DNA from 3 places in the Paracoccus sp. SM22M-07 genome. Region 2 is predicted to be linked to each of the others. Evidence: riboswitches for the same ligand, from Rfam matches in the RefSeq annotation. Region 2 holds a riboswitch; each other region holds the start of a gene.
What was found. A riboswitch is a leader RNA that binds a small molecule or an ion and turns the genes downstream of it on or off. The one in region 2 is predicted to bind thiamine pyrophosphate.
Positions count from the first base shown of each region.

Region 1: it holds a riboswitch for thiamine pyrophosphate, as region 2 does, so the genes downstream of both, thiD (bifunctional hydroxymethylpyrimidine kinase/phosphomethylpyrimidine kinase) here and thiC (phosphomethylpyrimidine synthase ThiC) in region 2, are expected to answer to the same signal.
Region 3: it holds a riboswitch for thiamine pyrophosphate, as region 2 does, so the genes downstream of both, thiB (thiamine ABC transporter substrate binding subunit) here and thiC (phosphomethylpyrimidine synthase ThiC) in region 2, are expected to answer to the same signal.

Region 1 covers NZ_JPKW01000007.1:43,906-50,581, reverse strand. The annotation lists gene IE00_RS11715 (FAD-dependent oxidoreductase) at 1-640, opposite strand, end outside; gene thiD (bifunctional hydroxymethylpyrimidine kinase/phosphomethylpyrimidine kinase) at 633-1,436, opposite strand; TPP riboswitch at 1,502-1,604, opposite strand; gene chrA (chromate efflux transporter) at 1,645-2,937, opposite strand; gene IE00_RS11700 (DEAD/DEAH box helicase) at 3,166-5,097, shown strand; gene IE00_RS11695 (ABC transporter ATP-binding protein) at 5,320-6,423, shown strand; gene IE00_RS11690 (ABC transporter substrate-binding protein) at 6,537-6,676, shown strand, end outside.
Region 2 covers NZ_JPKW01000005.1:178,332-185,007, forward strand. The annotation lists gene IE00_RS10375 (NCS1 family transporter) at 1-235, opposite strand, end outside; gene IE00_RS10380 (aspartate/glutamate racemase family protein) at 268-966, opposite strand; gene IE00_RS10385 (GntR family transcriptional regulator) at 1,052-1,774, shown strand; gene thiC (phosphomethylpyrimidine synthase ThiC) at 1,805-3,577, opposite strand; TPP riboswitch at 3,682-3,803, opposite strand; gene IE00_RS10395 (xanthine dehydrogenase family protein molybdopterin-binding subunit) at 3,879-6,203, opposite strand; gene IE00_RS10400 ((2Fe-2S)-binding protein) at 6,196-6,669, opposite strand.
Region 3 covers NZ_JPKW01000008.1:28,500-35,175, forward strand. The annotation lists gene IE00_RS12355 (ATP-binding cassette domain-containing protein) at 77-769, opposite strand; gene IE00_RS12360 (ABC transporter permease subunit) at 762-2,300, opposite strand; gene thiB (thiamine ABC transporter substrate binding subunit) at 2,276-3,256, opposite strand; TPP riboswitch at 3,288-3,388, opposite strand; gene mutS (DNA mismatch repair protein MutS) at 3,458-6,088, shown strand; gene aroC (chorismate synthase) at 6,085-6,676, shown strand, end outside.

The DNA of each region.
Region 1 (6,676 bases), on a different contig from region 2:
AAAGCGGGTGGCGCGGATGCAGCAGCCGGACGGGGCGCGACAGGGTGATGTCGGGGGCGTGAAGAACGACCATCTCGCCCCGGACGCCGCGCAGGTCGGGCAGGGTGGCGGCCATGCCGCGCGCGTCGATCACCGGGCCCGTGACATCCTGCGGCTGCGCATCTCCGGTTTCGATGGCGATGCCCCGGTCGTGCAGGGCCGTCACCAGATCGGCAAGCGCCTGCCGGGGGTCCAGATGCGCCTCGGACGGGACATGCAGGGCGTGACGGTGGTCGGCCAGGTCGGGCTCCAGCGCCGCCAGCGCAGCTCCGTCCAGCATCCGGTGCCCCGGCGCGCGGCGGGCAAAGCGCGACAGCTCGGCCCGGTCGCGGTCCAGCGCCAGGACCAGCGTGCCGCGGCGCGTGACCGTGGTGACCTGCGCCCAGTCATCGGCGGCCTGCCCACCCAGGCGGGCGATCAGCGGATCGGCGGTGACGCCTTCGCAGATGGGGGCCAGCATGCCGCCCGCCCACCAGGAACAGCCATGCGGGCCCGGCGCGCCGTTCCGGTCGATGATGCGGGGGTGCCAGCCCCGTTGCGCCAGGTGCCACGCCGCGAACAGCCCGGCCACGCCCGCGCCGATGATGGTGATGTCACGCATGGGGCCAGACCGCGTGAAAGTGATGCACCGGCCCATGGCCCTGTCCGACCGTCAGGCTGTCCGCCGCCGCGATGGCCCCCTGCAGATAGCGGTGCGCCGCGGTAACGGCCTCCTGCAAAGGCCGCCCCTTGGCCAGTTCCGCCGCGACGGCCGCCGACAGGGTGCAGCCGGTGCCATGCGTGTTGCGGGTGGCATGGCGGGGGGCCGACAACCAGCGCGGGCCATCGGGCGTCATCAGCAAGTCGTGGCATTGCGGCCCATGCCCATGCCCGCCCTTCAACAGCACGGCCCGCGCGCCCATTTGCATCAGCGCCAGCGCCTGATCGCGCATCTGGTCGCGGGACCGGGCCGGGGGCGCGCCCGTCAGCCGGGCAGCCTCGGGCAGGTTCGGGGTCAGCAGGGTGGCCCGGGGCAGCAGCAGGGCACGCAACCCGTCGATGGCGTCATCGGCCAGCAGCGTGTCGCCCGATTTCGCCACCATCACAGGGTCCAGAACGACGGGCAGGCCGCGTCCCGCCAGCCCCTCGGCCACGGCGCGGATGGCAGGGCCGTCGCCCAGCATCCCCAGCTTGACCGCGCGAATGTCCAGATCGTCGAAGACGGTCGCGATCTGCGCCGCGATCATGGCGGGGCCTGCGGGCTGGACGCGGGCCACGGTGCGGGTGTTCTGGGCGGTCAGGGCGGTGATGACGCTGGCCCCATAGACGCCAAGCGCGGAAAATGTCTTGAGGTCGGCCTGGATGCCGGCGCCTCCGCCGGAATCGGAACCGGCGATGGTCAGGGCGATGGCGGTCACGTTGCGCTCCTTGTGCGGTCGGGGACAGGACGGCGCAAGGGGGAACAAAGGGCGGGACTGGCCCCGCGATCATCTGCACCGTTCCCTCCGCCGGTATGACCCGGATCAGGTTCGATGGGTTGGCTGACGCCTCTCAGCCCCTGTGACGGGACACCCCAACGGTTTGCAGGAAAAGGCTAGCGCGATGCGGAAAGGCCCGCAAGGGGGGTCATGTCAGCCCCGCCATCTGCAGCGCGATCCCGGCCAGGGCCGCCCCGCCCAGCAGGGTTGCCATGCCCGGCCGCAGCCACAGGGCGGCAACCAGCGTCGCCGCGCACAGCAGCGCCGCCACCGGGTCCAGCGATGTCATGACCGGCAGCCGCAGATGGATCGGCCCCACGTCCCATGCGACGGTCTGCTGCCAGATCAGGTGGATGGCGAACCAGACGGCCAGGTTCAGGATGACGCCCACCACGGCGGCGGTGACGGCGCGCAGGGCGGCCGACAGGCGGGCGCTGCGGCGCAACCCCTCCATGAAGGGGGCGCCGATGAAGATGAAGGCGAAGCAGGGCGCGAAGGTGACCCAGGTCGCCAGCAGCCCGCCCAGCATGGCGGCCAGCAGCGGATGGGCATGGTCCGCGCCATAGGCCGCCATGAAGCCCACGAATTGCAGCACCATGATCAGCGGTCCGGGCGTGGTTTCGGCCATGCCCAGACCGTCCAGCATCTGCGTGGGCTGCAGCCAGCCGTAATGGCCCACGGCCTCCTGCCCGACCCAGGCCAGAACGGCATAGGCGCCCCCGAAGGACAGCACGGCCAGCCGCGAAAAGAAGGTGGCGATATCGGCAAAGACGCTGCCCGGCGCCAGCAGGACCAGCGCCAGGACCGGGACCAGCCACAGCACCAGCGCCCAGATGGCCGCGCGGCGGGCGGCGCGCGCGTCCTGAACGGGCAGGGCAGTGCCGGTGCCGTCCGGGGTCGGGGCTCCCCCCATCAGCGCGCCCGCCAGGGCGGCCAGCGCGATCACCAGCGGAAAAGGTGCGTCCAGCGCGAAGAGCGCCACGAAGGCCGCCCCCGCAATGATGCGCAGCGCCGGCCCCTTCAGCGCCCGCCCCGCAAGCCGGATCACCGCCTGCACCACGATCGCCAGGACCGCTGCCTTCAGCCCGAAGAAGATCCCCGCCACGATGCCCACGTCGCCAAGCGTGACATAGACCACGCTGAGCGCCATGATCGCCACCACGCCCGGCAGGATGAACAGCACCCCCGCGATCAGCGCGCCGCGCACGCCATGCATCAGCCAGCCGATATAGGTGGCCAGCTGCTGCGCCTCGGGGCCGGGCAGCAGCATGCAGAAATTCAGCGCGTGCAGGAAACGGTCCTCGTCGATCCAGCGGCGTTCCTCGACCAGGATGCGGTGCATGACGGCGATCTGGCCGGCGGGCCCGCCAAAGCTGAGCGCGGCGATCCGCGCCCATGTCCTGATGGCATCCTTGATCGGGGGATGGGCTGTGCGGGTCATCTGGAAACCTGTGATCGGGGTCGCGCGCATCAGGGCCGCGCAGCGGGCCCAAGTCAAGGAAAAGGCGGCCAAGAAATCAGTTCAGATCTTCGGTGGACTTTACGGCGCGCGTGGACTAGGAACCCATCTTTGGCTCCGCATGTCCGGGGCGGCGGGTGCAGGGTGGGCCGGTCGCAGCGACGGGGTGCCGCTCATCGGGTGAACGACACCCCCCATTTGGCGAATCAAATGACCGAATTGAACTTCCCCGCACCGCTTCAGGCGGCGCTGGCTTCCAAGGGCTATGAAAGCCTGACCTCCGTGCAATCCGCCGTTCTGGCAGACGAAGCCCAAGGGCGCGACCTGCTGGTTTCGGCACAGACCGGATCGGGCAAGACCGTGGCCTTCGGCCTGGCCATCGGCGCGGACCTGCTGCTGGACGGAGAGCGGCTGGACGGTGATCGTCCGCTGGCCCTGGCCATCGCGCCGACCCGCGAACTGGCCTTGCAGGTGGCGCGCGAACTGGAATGGCTCTATGCCGGGACGGGCGCGCGGATCGCGACCTGCGTCGGCGGCATGGATTACCGCACCGAACGCCGCAACCTGCAGCAGGGCGCCCAGATCGTCGTCGGCACGCCGGGCCGTCTGCGCGACCATATCGACCGGGGCAGCCTGGACCTGGCATCGCTGCGCGCCGCCGTCCTAGACGAGGCCGACGAGATGCTGGACCTGGGTTTCCGCGACGACCTGGAATACATCTTGGCCGCCGCGCCCGCCGAACGCCGCACGCTGATGTTCTCGGCCACGGTGCCGCCCGCCATCGAAAAGCTGGCCCGCGATTTCCAGCGTGACGCCCTGCGCATCGCCGCCATGGGCGAGGCCCGCCAGCACGGCGACATCGCCTATCGCGCCTACAGCGTCACGCCGCGCGACCGCGAACCGGCCATCTTCAACCTGCTGCGGATGCACGAGGCGCAGACCTCGATCGTGTTCTGCAAGACGCGCGCCAACGTGAACCACCTGCTGGCGCGCATGTCGAACCGCGGTTTCAAATGCGTCGCCCTGTCGGGCGAACTGAGCCAGCAGGAACGCACCCATGCCCTGCAGGCGCTGCGCGACGGACGCGCCCGCGTCTGCATCGCGACCGACGTGGCCGCACGCGGCATCGACCTGCCGGGGCTGGAACTGGTGATCCATGCCGATCTGCCGACCAACCCCGAAACCCTGCTGCACCGGTCGGGCCGGACGGGCCGCGCCGGGTCCAAGGGTGTTTCGGCGCTGATCGTGCCGTCGTCGGATTACAAGCGCGCGCAGCGCCTGATGCAGAATGCCAAGGTCGTGGCCGAATGGGCCAAGGCACCTTCGGCAGACGAGGTTCGCGAACGCGACGATAAGCGCATGCTGGAACACGAAGCGCTGCGCGACGCGCCGGGCGAAGACGCGCCCCTGGCCGCCCAGCTGCTGGAGAAGTTCGGCGCCGAACAGGTGGCCGTCGCCTTCCTGCGCATGTGGCGCGAAGGCCGTCCCGCCGCCGAGGAGCTGATGGAGACGCAGGCCCCGCCCGCGCCCATGGCACCGCGTGCGCCGCGCGAATTCGGGCCTTCGGTCTGGTTCACCCTGTCGGTCGGTCATTCGGGCCGCGCCGAGGCGCGCTGGCTGCTGCCCAAGATCTGCGATGCGGGCGGGATCACCCGTGACGGCATCGGCGCGATCCGCGTCAAGCAGGACCTGAGCTATGTCCAGATCGCCCAGGAGGTTGCCGACCGCTTTGGCGATTTCATGGAGATCACCCCCGAGGTGACCATGCGTCGCATGGAAGGCGCGCCCGACCTGGACGCCCCGATCGAACGGGCGCCCCGCGCGCCCCGTTACGATGGCCCGCGCGAAGATCGCCCGGCCCGCGCCAAGCCTGCGCCGCGCCGCAAGGATGACGGGTCCCACCAGGATCGCGTCAAGGCGGCCAAGGGCGGCTGGATTCCCGACGACGCCGGATTGGCCGATCCGCGCACCGAAGGCCCCAAGCCCGCGGTGAAGGCGTGGAAGAAGAAATCCTCGGCCGATGGCGCGGGACCGCGCAAGCCCGGTGGTCCGGCCAAGCCCGCATGGGCCGCCAAGGGCAAGCCGCGCTTTGAAAAGCCGGCCGGCAAGCCGCACCGCAAGGGTGGCAAGCGCCCCGACTGATCAATTGTTCCCTGCCTGATTCCCCGGCGCCTTGCCCCTTCGAGGGGCAGCGCCGGCCCGGGCGGGATCACCGCAAGAATTCGACGCGCCCCAGGCCTGATTGGCCTGTCGGGCGCGTTTTCATCTCGGCATGTAGGCATACAATTCAGTTGCAAGAACGGCGGATGCCCGCTTAACCTGCATCAGCGCTGAACAAGAAGCCGACAACAGGGAGAGCGCCTTTTGCTGGACGACCGACACGGCGAGGCTTTCGTCGCATTTGAGCATGTGCAAAAAAGCTATGACGGACAGGTGCTTGTCGTCAAAGACCTGAACCTCTCCATCGCCAAGGGTGAATTTGTAACGATGCTGGGGCCGTCCGGTTCCGGCAAGACCACCTGCCTGATGATGCTGGCAGGCTTCGAAACCGCCACGCATGGTGAGATCCGCCTGGATGGCAGGCCGATCAACCAGGTGCCGCCCCACAAGCGCGGCATCGGGATGGTGTTCCAGAACTATGCGCTGTTTCCCCACATGACCGTGGGCGAGAACCTGTCCTTCCCGCTGGAAGTGCGCGGCATGGCGCGCGGCGAACGCGAAACCCGCGTCAAGCGGGCCCTGGACATGGTCCAGATGGGCAAGTTCATCAACCGCAGGCCCGCCCAGCTGTCGGGCGGCCAGCAACAGCGGATCGCGCTGGCCCGGGCGCTGGTCTTCGATCCCCAGCTGGTTCTGATGGACGAACCGCTTGGCGCGCTGGACAAGCAGCTGCGCGAACACATGCAGTTCGAGATCAAGCATCTGCACGAACAGCTGGGCATCACCGTGGTCTATGTCACCCATGACCAGGGCGAGGCGCTGACCATGTCGGACCGCGTCGCCGTTTTCAACGACGGGCGCATCCAGCAGCTGGCGGCGCCGGCAGACCTGTATGAACGCCCGCAGAACAGCTTTGTGGCCGGGTTCATCGGTGAAAACAACGCGTTGCCCGGCACGATCGAAAAATTGGACGGCGAAAAGGCCCTGGTGCGTCTGGACGATGGCGGCCTGATCGACGCGACCGCCGTCAACATCCGCGAAAAGGGTCAGCGCACCACGGTCTCGATCCGGCCCGAACGGGTCGAGTTCAAGCCCGAGATGATGCCCCCCGGCGCCCATACCATCGAGGCGCAGGTGATCGAGGTCGTCTATATGGGCGACATCCTGCGCGCCCGGCTGCGGGTGGCGGGATCGGACAATTTCGTCATGAAGATGCGCAACACCATCGGCCAGACCCATCTGCATGCCGGACAGGCCGTGCGCATCGGCTGGCACCCCGAGGATGCCCGCGCCCTGGACCCCGTCTGAGGCGCAGCCAACCCCGGAACCTGCGGCCCGGCGGTATCCGCCCGGCTGCCAGTCCCGCAAGGGACACAAGAAACGGGCAGAAAGCCCGGCATGAATCCACAAGGGAGCTTACCGTGAAAACTACGCTTATCATGTCCACCGCGCTGGCCGGCATCGCATTCGGTGCCACCGCCCAGGAGGTGAACGTCGTATCCTGGGGCGGTGCCTATGAGACCAGCCAGGTCGAGGCCTATAACAAGCCCTTCGCCGAAGA
Region 2 (6,676 bases):
CGATCGCGATGGCCACGACCGTCTGCAGCAGGTTCAGCGTGCCCACCAGCCCCGACCCGATGGTGAAGGTGCCGATGGACACGCAGCCGCCCAGCCAGGCGAACAGATAGGACCAGGACCCCATGATGCGCGTCTGCTGCGGGGCCAGGCTTTCCTGGCCCACGCCCTTGTCGGTCGCGCGTGTGCCGTCATGTGCGTCGGGCGGTGCGACGCCCGCCATGTCGATCTGAGTCATGTGATGTTTCCCTGTCGGAGGTTGAGGTCGTCTTATTTCTTGTTGGGCACCGCATAGGCGCCGATCTTGCTGGTCTTCAGCCCGGCGCCCACAAGCGCCTCGGCCAGTTTCGTGGCCACGGTCACGCCGTCGATGACCGGGATGCCGGTTTCCGTGGTCAGCCACGCGGTCAGGTCGGACATGCCCGCGCAGCCCAGCAGCACGGCCTCGCAGCCGTCCTCTTCGATGGCGCGCATGATCTCGGCGCGGACGCGGTCGCGGGCGTCCGATCCCGGTTCTTCCAGCGCCAGGACCGGGATCGCGGCGGAACGGACGCGGCGGCATTTGTGGTCCTGGCCGTATTTGCGGACCAACTCCTCGATCACCGGGACCGAGCGGGGCAGCGTCGTGACGATGGAAAACGAGGTCGCGACCATGCTGGCCGCCATCATTCCCGCCTCGCAGATGGCGATGACGGGGCCGGTCGCGATCTCGCGGCAGGCGCCGATCGCGGGGTCGTCGAAACAGGCGATGACGATGGCATCCGCGCCCTCGGCCTCGGCCTGCGCGACCTCGCGCAACAGATGGGGGGCGGCCATGACCTCGTCGTGATGGCCCTCGATGCTGGCGGGGGCGCCATGGGCGGTGCGCCCGATCACATCGACCTGCGGTCCCGCCACCGCGCGGGCCGATGCGATGATCTTGTCCGTCATCGAGCTGGTCGAGTTGGGGTTGATGACAACCAGTTTCATGGATCTTCCTTCTTCCGAGTCGCAAGATTGATAACACGAATTGTTAACAATCAGATAATATTTTATCTGCCTGCAATTCGGGCGCATGTTTCTTGCGCGTGACCGTTGGCTGTGCAATCTGTCGACGATGGAAAAGCCGCTTGAAACCATCATCGTGGACAGCATCCTTGATGCGATCGCCGATCAGCGCCTGCATGCGGGCACCAAGCTGGGCGAACAGGCGCTGTCGGACCTGTTCGGCTGCAATCGCGCCCATGTCCGGCGCGCGCTTGGGACGTTGACCGCCTATCATGTGGTCGATCACCTGCCGAACCGCGGCGCCTATGTCGCCACGCCGACGCCCCAGGATGCCCGTGACGTCTTTCAGGCGCGTCGCGCCATCGAGACGGTGATCTGCCGCAATGCCGTGCGACAGGCCACATCCGAAGACATCGCCGCCCTGCGCGTCCATCTGGCGCAGGAGGCCCTGGCACGCGGCAGCGGCGACCGGTCGGCCGCCGTGCGCCTGTCACGGGGGTTCCATCTGCTGCTGGGGCGGGTCGGGCGCAATCCCGTCCTGCTGCGCTATCTGGAGGAACTGACCATGCGCAGTTCGCTGATCATCGGGCTTTACGCGACCGGCCACGGCACGCTTTGCGCCGATGACGAACACACCCGCATCACCGACGCTATCGAGGCGCGGGACATGGATGCGGCCCAGGACCTGCTGGACCAGCACCTGCGCCATATCGAAGCGGGCATCCGCTTTGGCGATGACGCCCCCGTCACGGGCGCCCTGTCGATGGCCTTGCGCCGCGACGCCCGCTGAACGCGGGCGCCGCTGCGTGATCCGGCCCGATCAGCCGTCGGCAGGGACGTAAAGCTGCCCCTTTTCGCGGAACAGATCGGCCATCCGCTCCATCCCCTGCTGCTTTTCAGCCGTCGCGCGAATATCGTGCGAGATCTTCATAGAGCAGAATTTCGGACCGCACATCGAACAGAAATGCGCGACCTTGTGGGCATCGGCGGGCATGGTTTCGTCGTGCATCTCGCGCGCGGTGTCGGGGTCCAGACCCAGGTTGAACTGGTCCTGCCAGCGGAAATCGAAGCGCGCCCGCGACAGGGCGTCATCGCGCATCTGCGCACCCGGATGCCCCTTGGCCAGGTCGGCCGCATGGGCGGCCAGCTTGTAGGTGATGACGCCGGTTTTCACGTCGTCCCGGTCGGGCAGGCCCAGATGTTCCTTTGGCGTGACATAGCACAGCATCGCCGTTCCGAACCAACCGATCATCGCCGCTCCGATGGCGCTGGTGATGTGGTCGTAACCCGGCGCGATATCGGTGGTCAGCGGCCCCAGGGTATAGAAGGGCGCCTCGTGGCAATGCTCCAGCTGCTTGTCCATGTTGGCCTTCAGCTTGTGCATCGGCACATGGCCCGGCCCTTCGATGAAGACCTGGCAGTCGCGCGCCCAGGCACGCCTGGTCAGTTCCCCCAGGGTCTCCAGTTCCGCGAATTGCGCCTGATCATTGGCATCGGCGATGGACCCGGGCCGCAAGCCGTCGCCCAGGCTGAAGGTCACGTCATAGGCGCGCATGATCTCGCAGATCTCGTCGAAGCGGTCGTATAGGAAACTCTCTCGGTGGTGGTGCAGGCACCATTTCGCCATGATCGACCCACCGCGGCTGACGATGCCCGTCACCCGCCTGGCCGTCATCGGGATCATGTGCAACCGCACGCCCGCGTGGATGGTGAAGTAATCGACGCCCTGCTCGGCCTGTTCGATCAGCGTGTCGCGATAGATCTCCCATGTCAGGTCCTCGGCGATGCCGCCGACCTTTTCCAGCGCCTGATACAGTGGCACCGTTCCGATGGGCACGGGCGCATTGCGGATGATCCAGTCGCGGATATTGTGGATGTTGCGACCCGTCGACAGGTCCATGACGGTGTCGGCCCCCCAGCGGATTGCCCAGACCATCTTGTCGACCTCCTCCTCCATCGAGGAGGTCACGGCGGAATTGCCGATATTGGCGTTGATCTTGACCAGGAAATTGCGGCCGATGATCATCGGTTCCAGTTCGGGGTGGTTGATGTTGGCGGGGATCACCGCCCGGCCCCGCGCAATTTCCGACCGCACGAATTCCGGCGTCACCAGATCGGGGATCGCGGCCCCGAAATCCTCTCCGTCGCGGGTATAGGCGGCAATGCGGCCTTCATTTTCCCGGATCGCGACATATTCCATTTCGGGCGTGATGATCCCGGCGCGGGCATAGGCCAACTGGGTCACGGCCCCTTTCGTGGCGCGCAGCGGATCGCGCTGATGCGGAAAGGCGGGGGTCAGGCGCTTGCCATCGACAAAGCCGTTATCGGCGGCGGTCAGCGGACGCCCGGCATAGGGTTCGGCATCGCCCCTGCCCGTCAGCCACGCCCCGCGCACCGCGGGCAACCCGCCCCGGATGTCGATCCGTGCGGCAGGGTCGGTATAGGGGCCGGAACTGTCATAGACCGTCAAAGGGTCTTCGCCCGTCAGGGCGATCCGGCGCATCGGCACGCGAATGTCGTGCAGCGCACCTGGCACATACAGCTTGCTGGATGCAGGCATGGGGCCGGTGGTGATCTGGGGGTTCGGTTTCATCAGTGTCTCCCGTGCGAAATGGGCGACCCGGATGAGACAAGCGATGAAGGGGCCACGCGGCCCGGTGACGGACCTTGCGGTCCAAAGGACCGCCCCGTCGATGGGGAAGCTGCCTTTGGTCTTCCTACGCCAGTGTCAACTGGGTCAGGTTCAAAGGGTCGCTTCACCGGGGTCGCCCCCACTCAGCCTCTCAGTCCCCTGTGGCGGGACTCCCCTGACGTGCGGGCAGGTTCGCGATTTCGGGGGACGGTGTCAACAGCCGTGATGCGGGCGCCCCGGATGTCGGGGCGCCCGCGGGGTTTCAGGCCTTCAGCGCGGCCAGGACGTCGTCGGGGCGCATCGGCAGGTGGCGCAGACGCACGCCGACCGCCGCCTGGATGGCATTGGCGATGGCCGGGGCCACGACCGTGGTGCCGGGTTCGCCCAAGCCCACCGGAACCTCGGTGCTGTCGATGAATTCGATCTCCATCGGCGGCGTGTCGATCATCCGCAGGGGGGTATAGCCGCCCAGGTTCAGGTCGCGGACATTGCCGTTCTCGAACTCGGTGCCTTCGTAAAGCGCCATGGACAGACCCCAAAGTGCTGCGCCTTCGCATTGCGCGCGGGCACTGTCGGGATCGACGACGGTGCCGCAATCGAAGGCCAGCCACATCTTCTGAACCTCGACCGTGCCGGTTTCGCGGTCCACATGAACCTGGACGGCCCCTGCGGTCCAGGTGGGCATCTGGCGGCTTTGACCAAAGGTGGTGGCGATGCCGATGGCCGTATCGGCGGGCAAATCAGCCGTGCCATAGCCCGACATCTGCGCCACGCGTTCCAGAACCGCCGCCTGACGCGACGCGCCGCCGATCGAATCCGGTGCGGTGCCGGCGTTATAGCCTTCGGCGATCAGGTGCTTCAGCCGGAATTCCAGCGGATCGACCCCGATCTTGGCCGCGGCTTCGTCCATGAAGCTTTCGACCGCGAAATTGGTCCAGCCCGGACCGACGGACCGCAACCAGCCGGGGCGGAAGGTCTGGTTGGCCAGCTCGTTCTCGATCGCGCGGACCTTGTGCGCGCCGACCGAATACCAGTGATCGGCCCCGTCGATGGCAAAGACGTCGAAGGGCTGACCGTTCACGCCCTTGGGCATGAAGGACGGCGCCATGACGCCCGTGGGCCAGCCGGCGGCGGCATCATGATCCATCCCGATCACCTGGTTCTCGGCATCGAAGGCCATGCGCAGGCGCTGCACACTGGGCGACCGGACGCTGTCGAACTGGACGTCATGTTCGCGCATGAAGACCAGCTTGACCGGCTTGCCGTCCAGCTGTTTCGACGCCAGCGCGGCGGGCACGATGTAATCGCCGTTCAGGCGACGCCCGAAACCACCGCCCAGCATATAGCTGCGCATGACGATCTTGTCGGGCTCGACCTCCAGCGCTGCCGACAGGGTCGGCAGGATCAGCGATTGCCACTGGTTGCCCGCATGGGTTTCCCAGACACCGTCCGCATTGCGGAAGACGGTGGCGTTCAGCGGCTCCATCTGGAAATGCAGCACGGTCGCGGTGGTGTATTCCGCCTCCAGCGTGTCGGCCGCATCCTGGAAGGCCTGGGTGGTGTCGGGCGTTTCCGTGGGCAGGATCGCGCCGCTGGCCGCATCCGCGATCAGTTCGCGCGACCGCGCCTGGATGTTGGCCTCGGAAACGCCTGCGGTTTCGCCGGCGTTCCATTCGACGGTGATCAGGTCGGCTGCCGATTTCGCCGCAAACAGCGTCTCTCCCAGGACCACGACCCAGCCCGGCACCGTGCCGGAAGGATCGTCCAGCGTCAGCGTCTGCAGATAGCCCTTGATGTCCTTGGCGGCACTGTCATCGACCGATGCGACCGAGGACCCCAGCCGCGTCGGCGGCAGCATCGGGATGCCATAGACCATGCCGTCGATCTTGGCATCCAGTCCATAGATGGTCTTGCCGTTGGTCTTGTTGCCGATATCCAGCGCGGTGACGTCCTTGCCGACCAGGCGCAGGTCGGAATGCGCCTTCAGCGGCAGGGCGGCCAGCTCTTCCTCGGTAAAGCTGCGGTCGATGCCCGCCTTGACCAGTTCGGCATAGGTGATCGACTTGCCATCTCCGGTGACGGTGCCGTCGCGTGCGGTGCAGGTGGCGGGATCGACGCCCCATTGCGCAGCGGCGGCCTCGATCAGCGCGGTGCGGCCTGCGGCGCCCGCCTGGCGATAGACGGGCCAGCTTTGCCAGACCGACCAGCTGCCGCCGGTGACCATGGTGCCCCATTTCTCGGCCGTGTCGACATGGGTGATGCGCACATCGTCCCATGACACGTCCAGTTCGTCGGCCAGGATGCGGGCGATGGCGGTGCCGACATGCTGGCCCATCTCGGCGCGGATGATGTTGACGTTGACGCGGCCCTCGGTGTCGATCCAGTACCACATGGTCGGTTCGAACCGCTCGCCCATGGTCTCGATCGGCATGCCGTCCGCGGCCTGCGGGTCCATCGCGGCCATGGCATCGCGTGGAAAGCCGAAGGCCACCCCCGCCGCCGTCATCGAGATCAGGAATCCGCGACGGCTGAGCGCCGTTGCCGGGCTGCCCACACCAAGGCGGGATAGGATCTTGTTCTTAGCCATTCCGGGTCTGCCCCCTGTTTGCCAACGCGGCGTCGCGGACCGCCTGGCGGATGCGCGGATAGGTCATGCAGCGGCACAGATTGCCGGTCATGACCGCGTCGATGTCTTCGTCGCTCGGGTCCGGGATGTCGGTCAGCAGGGCGGCTGCCTGCATGATCTGGCCGGACTGGCAATAGCCGCATTGCGGGACGCGCAGGTTGCGCCATGCCTCCTGGACGGGGTGGTTGTCATTGGCATCCAGCCCCTCGATCGTGGTGACATCGGCACCTTCGACATCGCCCAACAGGGTGATGCAGGACCGCGTGGCCTGTCCGCCGACATGGACGGTGCAGGCCCCGCACATGCCGATGCCGCAACCGAACTTGGTGCCGGTCAGGCCGATCTCGTCGCGGATGGCCCACAGAAGGGGCGTGTCGGGATCGGCGTCGACGCTGACCTCGCGCCCGTTGATCTTGAGATTTACCATCAGGTGT
Region 3 (6,676 bases), on a different contig from region 2:
CTCCCGTGATGTTCTGTCGCCAAGGTTAGCAACCTATCGGGCCTGCGGATACCTGATGTTGCGCAGCGCGCAGAACTTATCCCAGATAGGCGCGCAGACCGGGAGGCGGGTCGTCCAGCAGGGGGGCGGTGTCGCGGGGCGGATGGGCGCGGCCATCTTCGACCAGGATGGTGCGGGGCGAAAAGACGCGGGCATCCTGCGGATCATGAGTAACCATCAGGACCGTGGCCTCCGTGCTGTCGGCAATATCGGCCAGCAGGACCAGCATCTCGGCTTTCAGGGCGGGGCCGAGGGCGGCGAAGGGTTCGTCCAGCAGCAGGACGGGACGCGCCCGCAGCAGCACGCGGGCCAAGGCGACCCGGCCTTGCTGGCCGCCGGACAGCGCGGCGGGGCGGCGATCGCCGGTCCCGGACAATCCCACCTGCTCCATTACCTGCGCGACACGGGCGGTCTGATCGCGGTCCAGGCGCAGATCCGGGCGCAGGCCCATTCCTATATTTTGTTTTACAGTAAGATGCGGGAACAAGTTGTGGTGTTGAAACAGGGTCGAGATCGGCCTGACCCCCGGCTGCACCTGCGTGATGTCCTGCCCCTGCCACAAGATCCGCCCGCTGTCGGGCGCCAAAAACCCGCCGATCAACGACAGCAGCGTGGACTTGCCCGACCCCGACGCGCCGATCACCGCAAAGCGCCCGCCCTGTTCCAGCGACAGATCGGCGCTCAGGCTGAAGTCATCCTGACGGATCGCGATATCCCGCAGTTCAAGCATCCAGTCGCCCCCCCTTGTCGAAAATCCAGAACAGCCCGAAGCTGAGCGCCATCAACAGCACCGCCGCACCCGCCGCATCCGCCATGCGATAGCTGTTCATCAGCTGATAGAGTTTCAGCGGCAAGGTCGGCTGGTCGCTGGCGAACAGCGTGATCACCCCCAGGTCGCCCATGGCAAGGGCCGCCGCAAGCCCTCCGGCAAAACCAAGGGGACGTGCCAGCCGCGGCAGGGTCAGGTATCGCAACCGCGCCCACCCCCGCATGTCCAGCGATGCCGCCAGCTGGTCGTAATCGTCTTGCAGGCTGCGCGCCGCCGGGATCAGCGCCCGCAGCCCGAAGGGCAGGGCCATGGCCGCGTTGATCGCCACCGTCACTGGCAGGGCCATCTGCTGCGGGCTGGCCACGTCGCGCAGCAGGATGAACAGCCCCGTCCCCAGGACCAGAGGCGAGGCGATCAGCGGCAGCATGCCCGCGGCCTCGGTCCAGCGGCCGGCACCACGGGCGATGGTCAGCGCCAACGTCAGGCATAGCATCATCGCCAGCAGCGCCGAGATCACGGCCATCACCACGGACCGCCCCGCCGCCCACCAGATATCGGCCTCCAGCATCGGCAGACGCGGCACGCCCACCGCCATCACCGCCACCAGCGGCCACAGCAGGAACCCCGCCGCCAGCGCGATGACCGCCGCATCCGCCGCGACGCGCCAGCCGCGCGGACCGGTCGGGCCCTGGCGTTCATCCATGCCCGCCCCGAATGCCGCCGGAATGGCGATCCAGCGCGCGACCATCAGGGCGGCGATGCACAGCGCGATCTGCACCAGCCCAAGCGTGGCCGCCCGCCCCAGGTCGAAATCAAAGCGGAAGGCCTGATAGATCGCCAGTTCGACCGTGGTGGCGCGCGGGCCGCCGCCCAGGGCCAGCGCGACGGTGAAGGATGTCAGGCAGACCAGAAAGACCGCCAGCCAGACGCCCGGCAGGGCCGCGCGCAGCATCGGGCGTTCCAAGTGGCGGGCGATGTCGGCGGGGGCAAAGCCCAGGCTGCTGGCCAGGCGGAAGCGTTCGTACGGGATCGCCTGCCAGCCCTGCAGGATCAGCCGGACCGAAAGGGGCAGGTTGAAGAAGACATGCGCCAAGATCACCCCCTGCCAGCCATAGATGCCGATTTCCGGCAGGCCCAGGGCGCGCAGGCCTTCGTTCAGCGCGCCATTGCGCCCGAAGACCGAGATCAGCCCCATGATCGCCACGATCACCGGCAGGATGAAGGGCGCGCCCAGCAGCGTGACCAGCAGGCCGCGCCCCCGGAACCGCCGCCGCGCCAGCGCCCGCGCGACGGGCACGGCCAGCGCCGCGGACAGCGTCGCCGACAGCGCCGCCTGCCAGATGGTAAAGCGCACCGCGCGCCAGTCCCATTCGCCCAATCCCGACAACCCGCCCGCCTGCCATGCGACGGCGGCCAGCGTGCCAAGGATCAGGGCGCCCAGTCCGGCGGCGACGATGCGTCCCGCGATCACCCCGCGAAGGCGCGCAGCCATTCGTCCAGCGCAGGTTGGCGCAGGGCTTCGGCCTCGTCCTCGGAATAGAACAGCGTCTTGTCGGGGCGGGGCAGGTCGCGCATGACCGGCGGCCAGTCGTCCTGCGCCAGCTTGGCGGGCAGGGACCAGTTGGCCAGCGGGATGGTCTTTTGGAATTCCGGGGTCAGGATCCAATCCATGAACTGCTGCGCCAGTTCGGGCTGATCGGTCGAGGCCACCTGGGCTGCCAGTTCGGCCATGAAGTAATGGCCTTCGGGAAAGATGGCGGCCTTCTTGGTCAGGTCATCCTCGGCTGCGATGTGATAGGCGGGCGAGGTGGTGTAGGAGAGGACCATGTCGGCCTCTCCGTCCGTGAACATGCCATAGGATTCCGACCAGCCGCGCGTGACGGTCAGCACCTTGGGGGCCAGCTTGGCCCAGGCATCCGGCGCATCGTCGCCATAGACCTGCTTGACCCACAAGAGCAGCGCCAGACCGGAAATGGACGAACGCGGGTCCTGGATCACGATCTTCAGGTCGTCGGGCGCGTCCAGCAATTCCTGAAAGCTGGCGGGCGGGTTTTCCAGACGGGTGTCGTCATAGACGAAGGCGGTTTCGCCCCAGTTATAGGGCAGGAAGGTGTCATCGGTCCATTCCACCGGCAGCGACAGGTCGGACGTGTCCTGCCCATGCGGCGCGAACAGGCCGGATGCGCGGGCGCGGGCGGTGACATCGGTGTTCAGGCCAAAGACGATGTCGGCCTCGGTGCCCTTCCCCTCCATCAGCAGGCGGGGCAGGATGTCGCCGGTGACGAAATCCAGGGTGCAATCGCAGAAGGCCTCGAATTCGGCCTTGATCGTCGGGCCGGGGCCCCATTCGCTGGCGATGTAATCGCTGGCATAGACGGTCAGGACGCGATCCTGCGCCAGCGCGGGGGTCGCCGCCAGCAGGGCGGTGGCGAAAAACAGGGGTTTCACGGTGGCCTCCTTTCAAACGGGTTTCGAAAGAAAGGACAGCCGTCACCTTCCCTCCGCCGGGTATCAACCGGATCAGGTTCAACGGGTCCGCAACTGCGTCTCAGCCCATGCAGGGCACCCCGAGGTAGGCCTGAATGTAATGGTTTCACCGCAGCGCGCAAGCGGCTAGATACGGGGGCCAGAAGGCAGTGAAGGACCGTCATGACCGACCAGCCCACCCCGATGATGGCGCAGTATCTTGCGATCCGCGAGGCGAACCCCGGTGCGCTGCTGTTCTATCGCATGGGCGATTTCTATGAGATGTTCTTCGATGACGCGGTGCAGGCCGCAGCCGCGCTGGACATCGCGCTGACGAAACGCGGCACCCATGCGGGCGAACCGATCCCGATGTGCGGCGTGCCGGTCCATGCCGCCGAAAGCTATTTGCTGACGCTGATCCGCAAGGGGTTCCGCGTGGCCATTGCCGAACAGATGGAGGACCCCGCCGAGGCCAAGAAGCGTGGCAGCAAATCGGTCGTCGCCCGCGATGTCGTCCGCCTTGTGACCCCCGGCACCCTGACCGAGGAATCGCTGCTGGAGGCGCGCCGCCACAATTACCTGGCAGCCTATGCCCAAGTTCGTGACGAAGGGGCGCTGGCCTGGGTCGATATTTCGACCGGGGCGTTTCAGGTGATGGAATGCCCGCCCGCGCGGCTGGCCCCCGAACTGGCCCGCCTGACCCCGCGCGAGGTCCTGGCCGCGGGGTATGAATTCGAGGAACTTGTGCAGGACGCAGGCGCCGCCCTGACCGACCTGCATCCCGGCGCCTTCGACAGCGGCGCGGGGGCCAGGCGGCTTTGCGCGCTTTACGGTGTCGAAACGCTGGACGGGTTCGGCACGTTCACCCGGGCCGAACAGGGTGCGATGGGCGCCATCGTCGATTACCTGGACATGACGCAGAAGGGCAAGCTGCCGCTGCTGCGCCACCCTGTCCGCGAACAGGCGGGCGGCGCGATGCAGATCGACGCCGCCACCCGTCGCAACCTGGAACTGACCCAGGCCCTGTCCGGCGGGCGCGAGGGATCGCTGCTGGCGGCCATCGACCGCACCGTGACGGCCCCCGGCGCGCGCCTGCTGGAACGGCGCGTCAGCGCCCCAAGCCGCGATCTGTCGCTGATCCATGCCCGGCAGCAGGCCGTGGCCATGCTGGTCGATGATCCGCGCCTGCTGGCCGATCTGCGCAGCGCGCTGGCCCGCGTGCCCGACATGGACCGCGCCCTGTCGCGGCTGGCGCTGGAACGCGGCGGGCCGCGCGATCTGGCGGCGATCCGGGCGGGGCTGACCCAAGGGGCCGCCATCGCTGACCGCCTGCCGGATGACGCAGCCCAGGTGCTGCGCGACGCGGTGAGTGACCTGACGGGCCACGACGCCCTGATCGATCTGCTGGATGATGCACTGGTGGCCGAGCCGCCGCTGCTGGTCCGCGACGGCGGTTTCGTGGCCGAGACCTATGACGAGGATCTGGATCAGACCCGCCGGTTGCGCGACGAAGGGCGCGGCGTCATTGCCGGGATGCAGGCGGACTATGCCGCACTTGCCGGTGTCGGCAGTCTGAAGATCAAGCATAACAATGTCCTGGGCTATTTCATCGAAACGACGACCACTCATGCGGAACGCATGATGGCCGCGCCGCTGAACCAGACCTTCATCCACCGCCAGACGACCGCCAACCAGATCCGCTTCACCACGGTCGAGCTGTCCGAGCTGGAGACCCGCATCCTGAACGCCCGCGACCGCGCGCTGGAGATCGAGCGTGGCATCTTCGACCGCCTGCGCGCCGCCGTGCTGGACCATGCCGGACCCATCGGGCAGGCGGCGCGGGCGCTGGCCGAGATCGACCTGGCGGGCGCCTTTGCCGATATCGCATCGGGCGAAGGCTGGGTGCGCCCGCGCGTCGATGACAGCCGCGCCTTTTCCATCACCGGCGGGCGGCATCCGGTCGTGGAACGCGCCCTGAAGCGCAAGGCCGAAAGCTTTGTCGCCAATGATTGCGACCTGACCCAAGGCGCGACCCCGGCCATCTGGCTGCTGACCGGCCCCAACATGGCGGGCAAATCGACCTTCCTGCGCCAGAACGCCCTGATCGCGGTGCTGGCGCAGGCGGGGGCCTTTGTCCCGGCGCGGCAGGCCCATATCGGCATCGTCAGCCAGCTGTTCAGCCGCGTCGGCGCCGCCGACGATCTGGCGCGGGGCCGGTCGACCTTCATGGTGGAAATGGTCGAAACCGCCGCCATCCTGAACCAGGCCGACGACCATGCGCTGGTCATCCTGGACGAGATCGGGCGCGGCACGGCCACCTGGGACGGGCTGTCCATCGCCTGGGCGGTGATGGAGCATCTGCATGCCGCCAACCGCTGCCGCGCGCTGTTTGCCACGCATTACCACGAAATGACCGCCCTGACCGCGCGGCTGGAGGGTGTGGAAAACGCCACCGTCGCCGTGCGCGAATGGGAGGGCGACGTGATCTTCCTGCACGAGGTCAGGAAGGGCGCCGCCGACCGCAGCTATGGCGTGCAGGTGGCGCGGCTGGCAGGCCTGCCAGCTTCGGTCGTGGACCGCGCAAGGCAGGTGCTGGACGCGCTGGAATCGGGCGAACGGCAGGGGGCCGCGCGCCCCGCCGCGCTGATCGACGACCTGCCGCTGTTCCGCGCAGCCCCGCCCGCCCCTGCGCCTGCGAAATCATCCCCGCTGGACGCCGCGCTGAAAGCGGTGCATCCCGACAGCCTGACCCCGCGCGAGGCGCTGGATCTGGTCTATTCCCTGAAAGCCCTGACCGAGGACGCCGGACCATGAGCTATAACACCTTCGGCCGCGAATTCCGTTTCACCACCTGGGGCGAAAGCCACGGGCCCGCCCTGGGCGCGACCGTCGACGGCGTCCCCCCCGGCGTCCCCCTGTCCGAGGATTACATCCAGCGCTTCATGGACCGCCGCCGCCCCGGCACCAGCAAGCACACCACCCAACGGCGCGAGGCCGACCAGGTCCGCATCCTGTCGGGCGTCTTTGAGGGTGTGACGACCGGCACCGCGATCCAGCTGATGATCGAGAATACCGACCAGCGGTCCAAGGATTACGGCGACATCGCCACCAGCTTTCGCCCCGGCCATGCCGATATCAGCTATCACCTGAAATACGGGGTGCGCGATTATCGCGGCGGCGGCCGGTCATCGGCCCGCGAAACGGCGGCGCGGGTGGCGGCGGGGGCCGTGGCCCATGCGGTGCTGGCCAAGCTGGCCCCCGACATGCAGATCATCGGATACATGGTGCAGATGGGTGCGCTGCATCTGGACCGCGACCGCTTTGATGCCGACGCGATCGACGGCAACCCGTTCTTTTTGCCCGATGCGGGCGCGGTCGAGGCCTGGTCGGATTACCTGGACG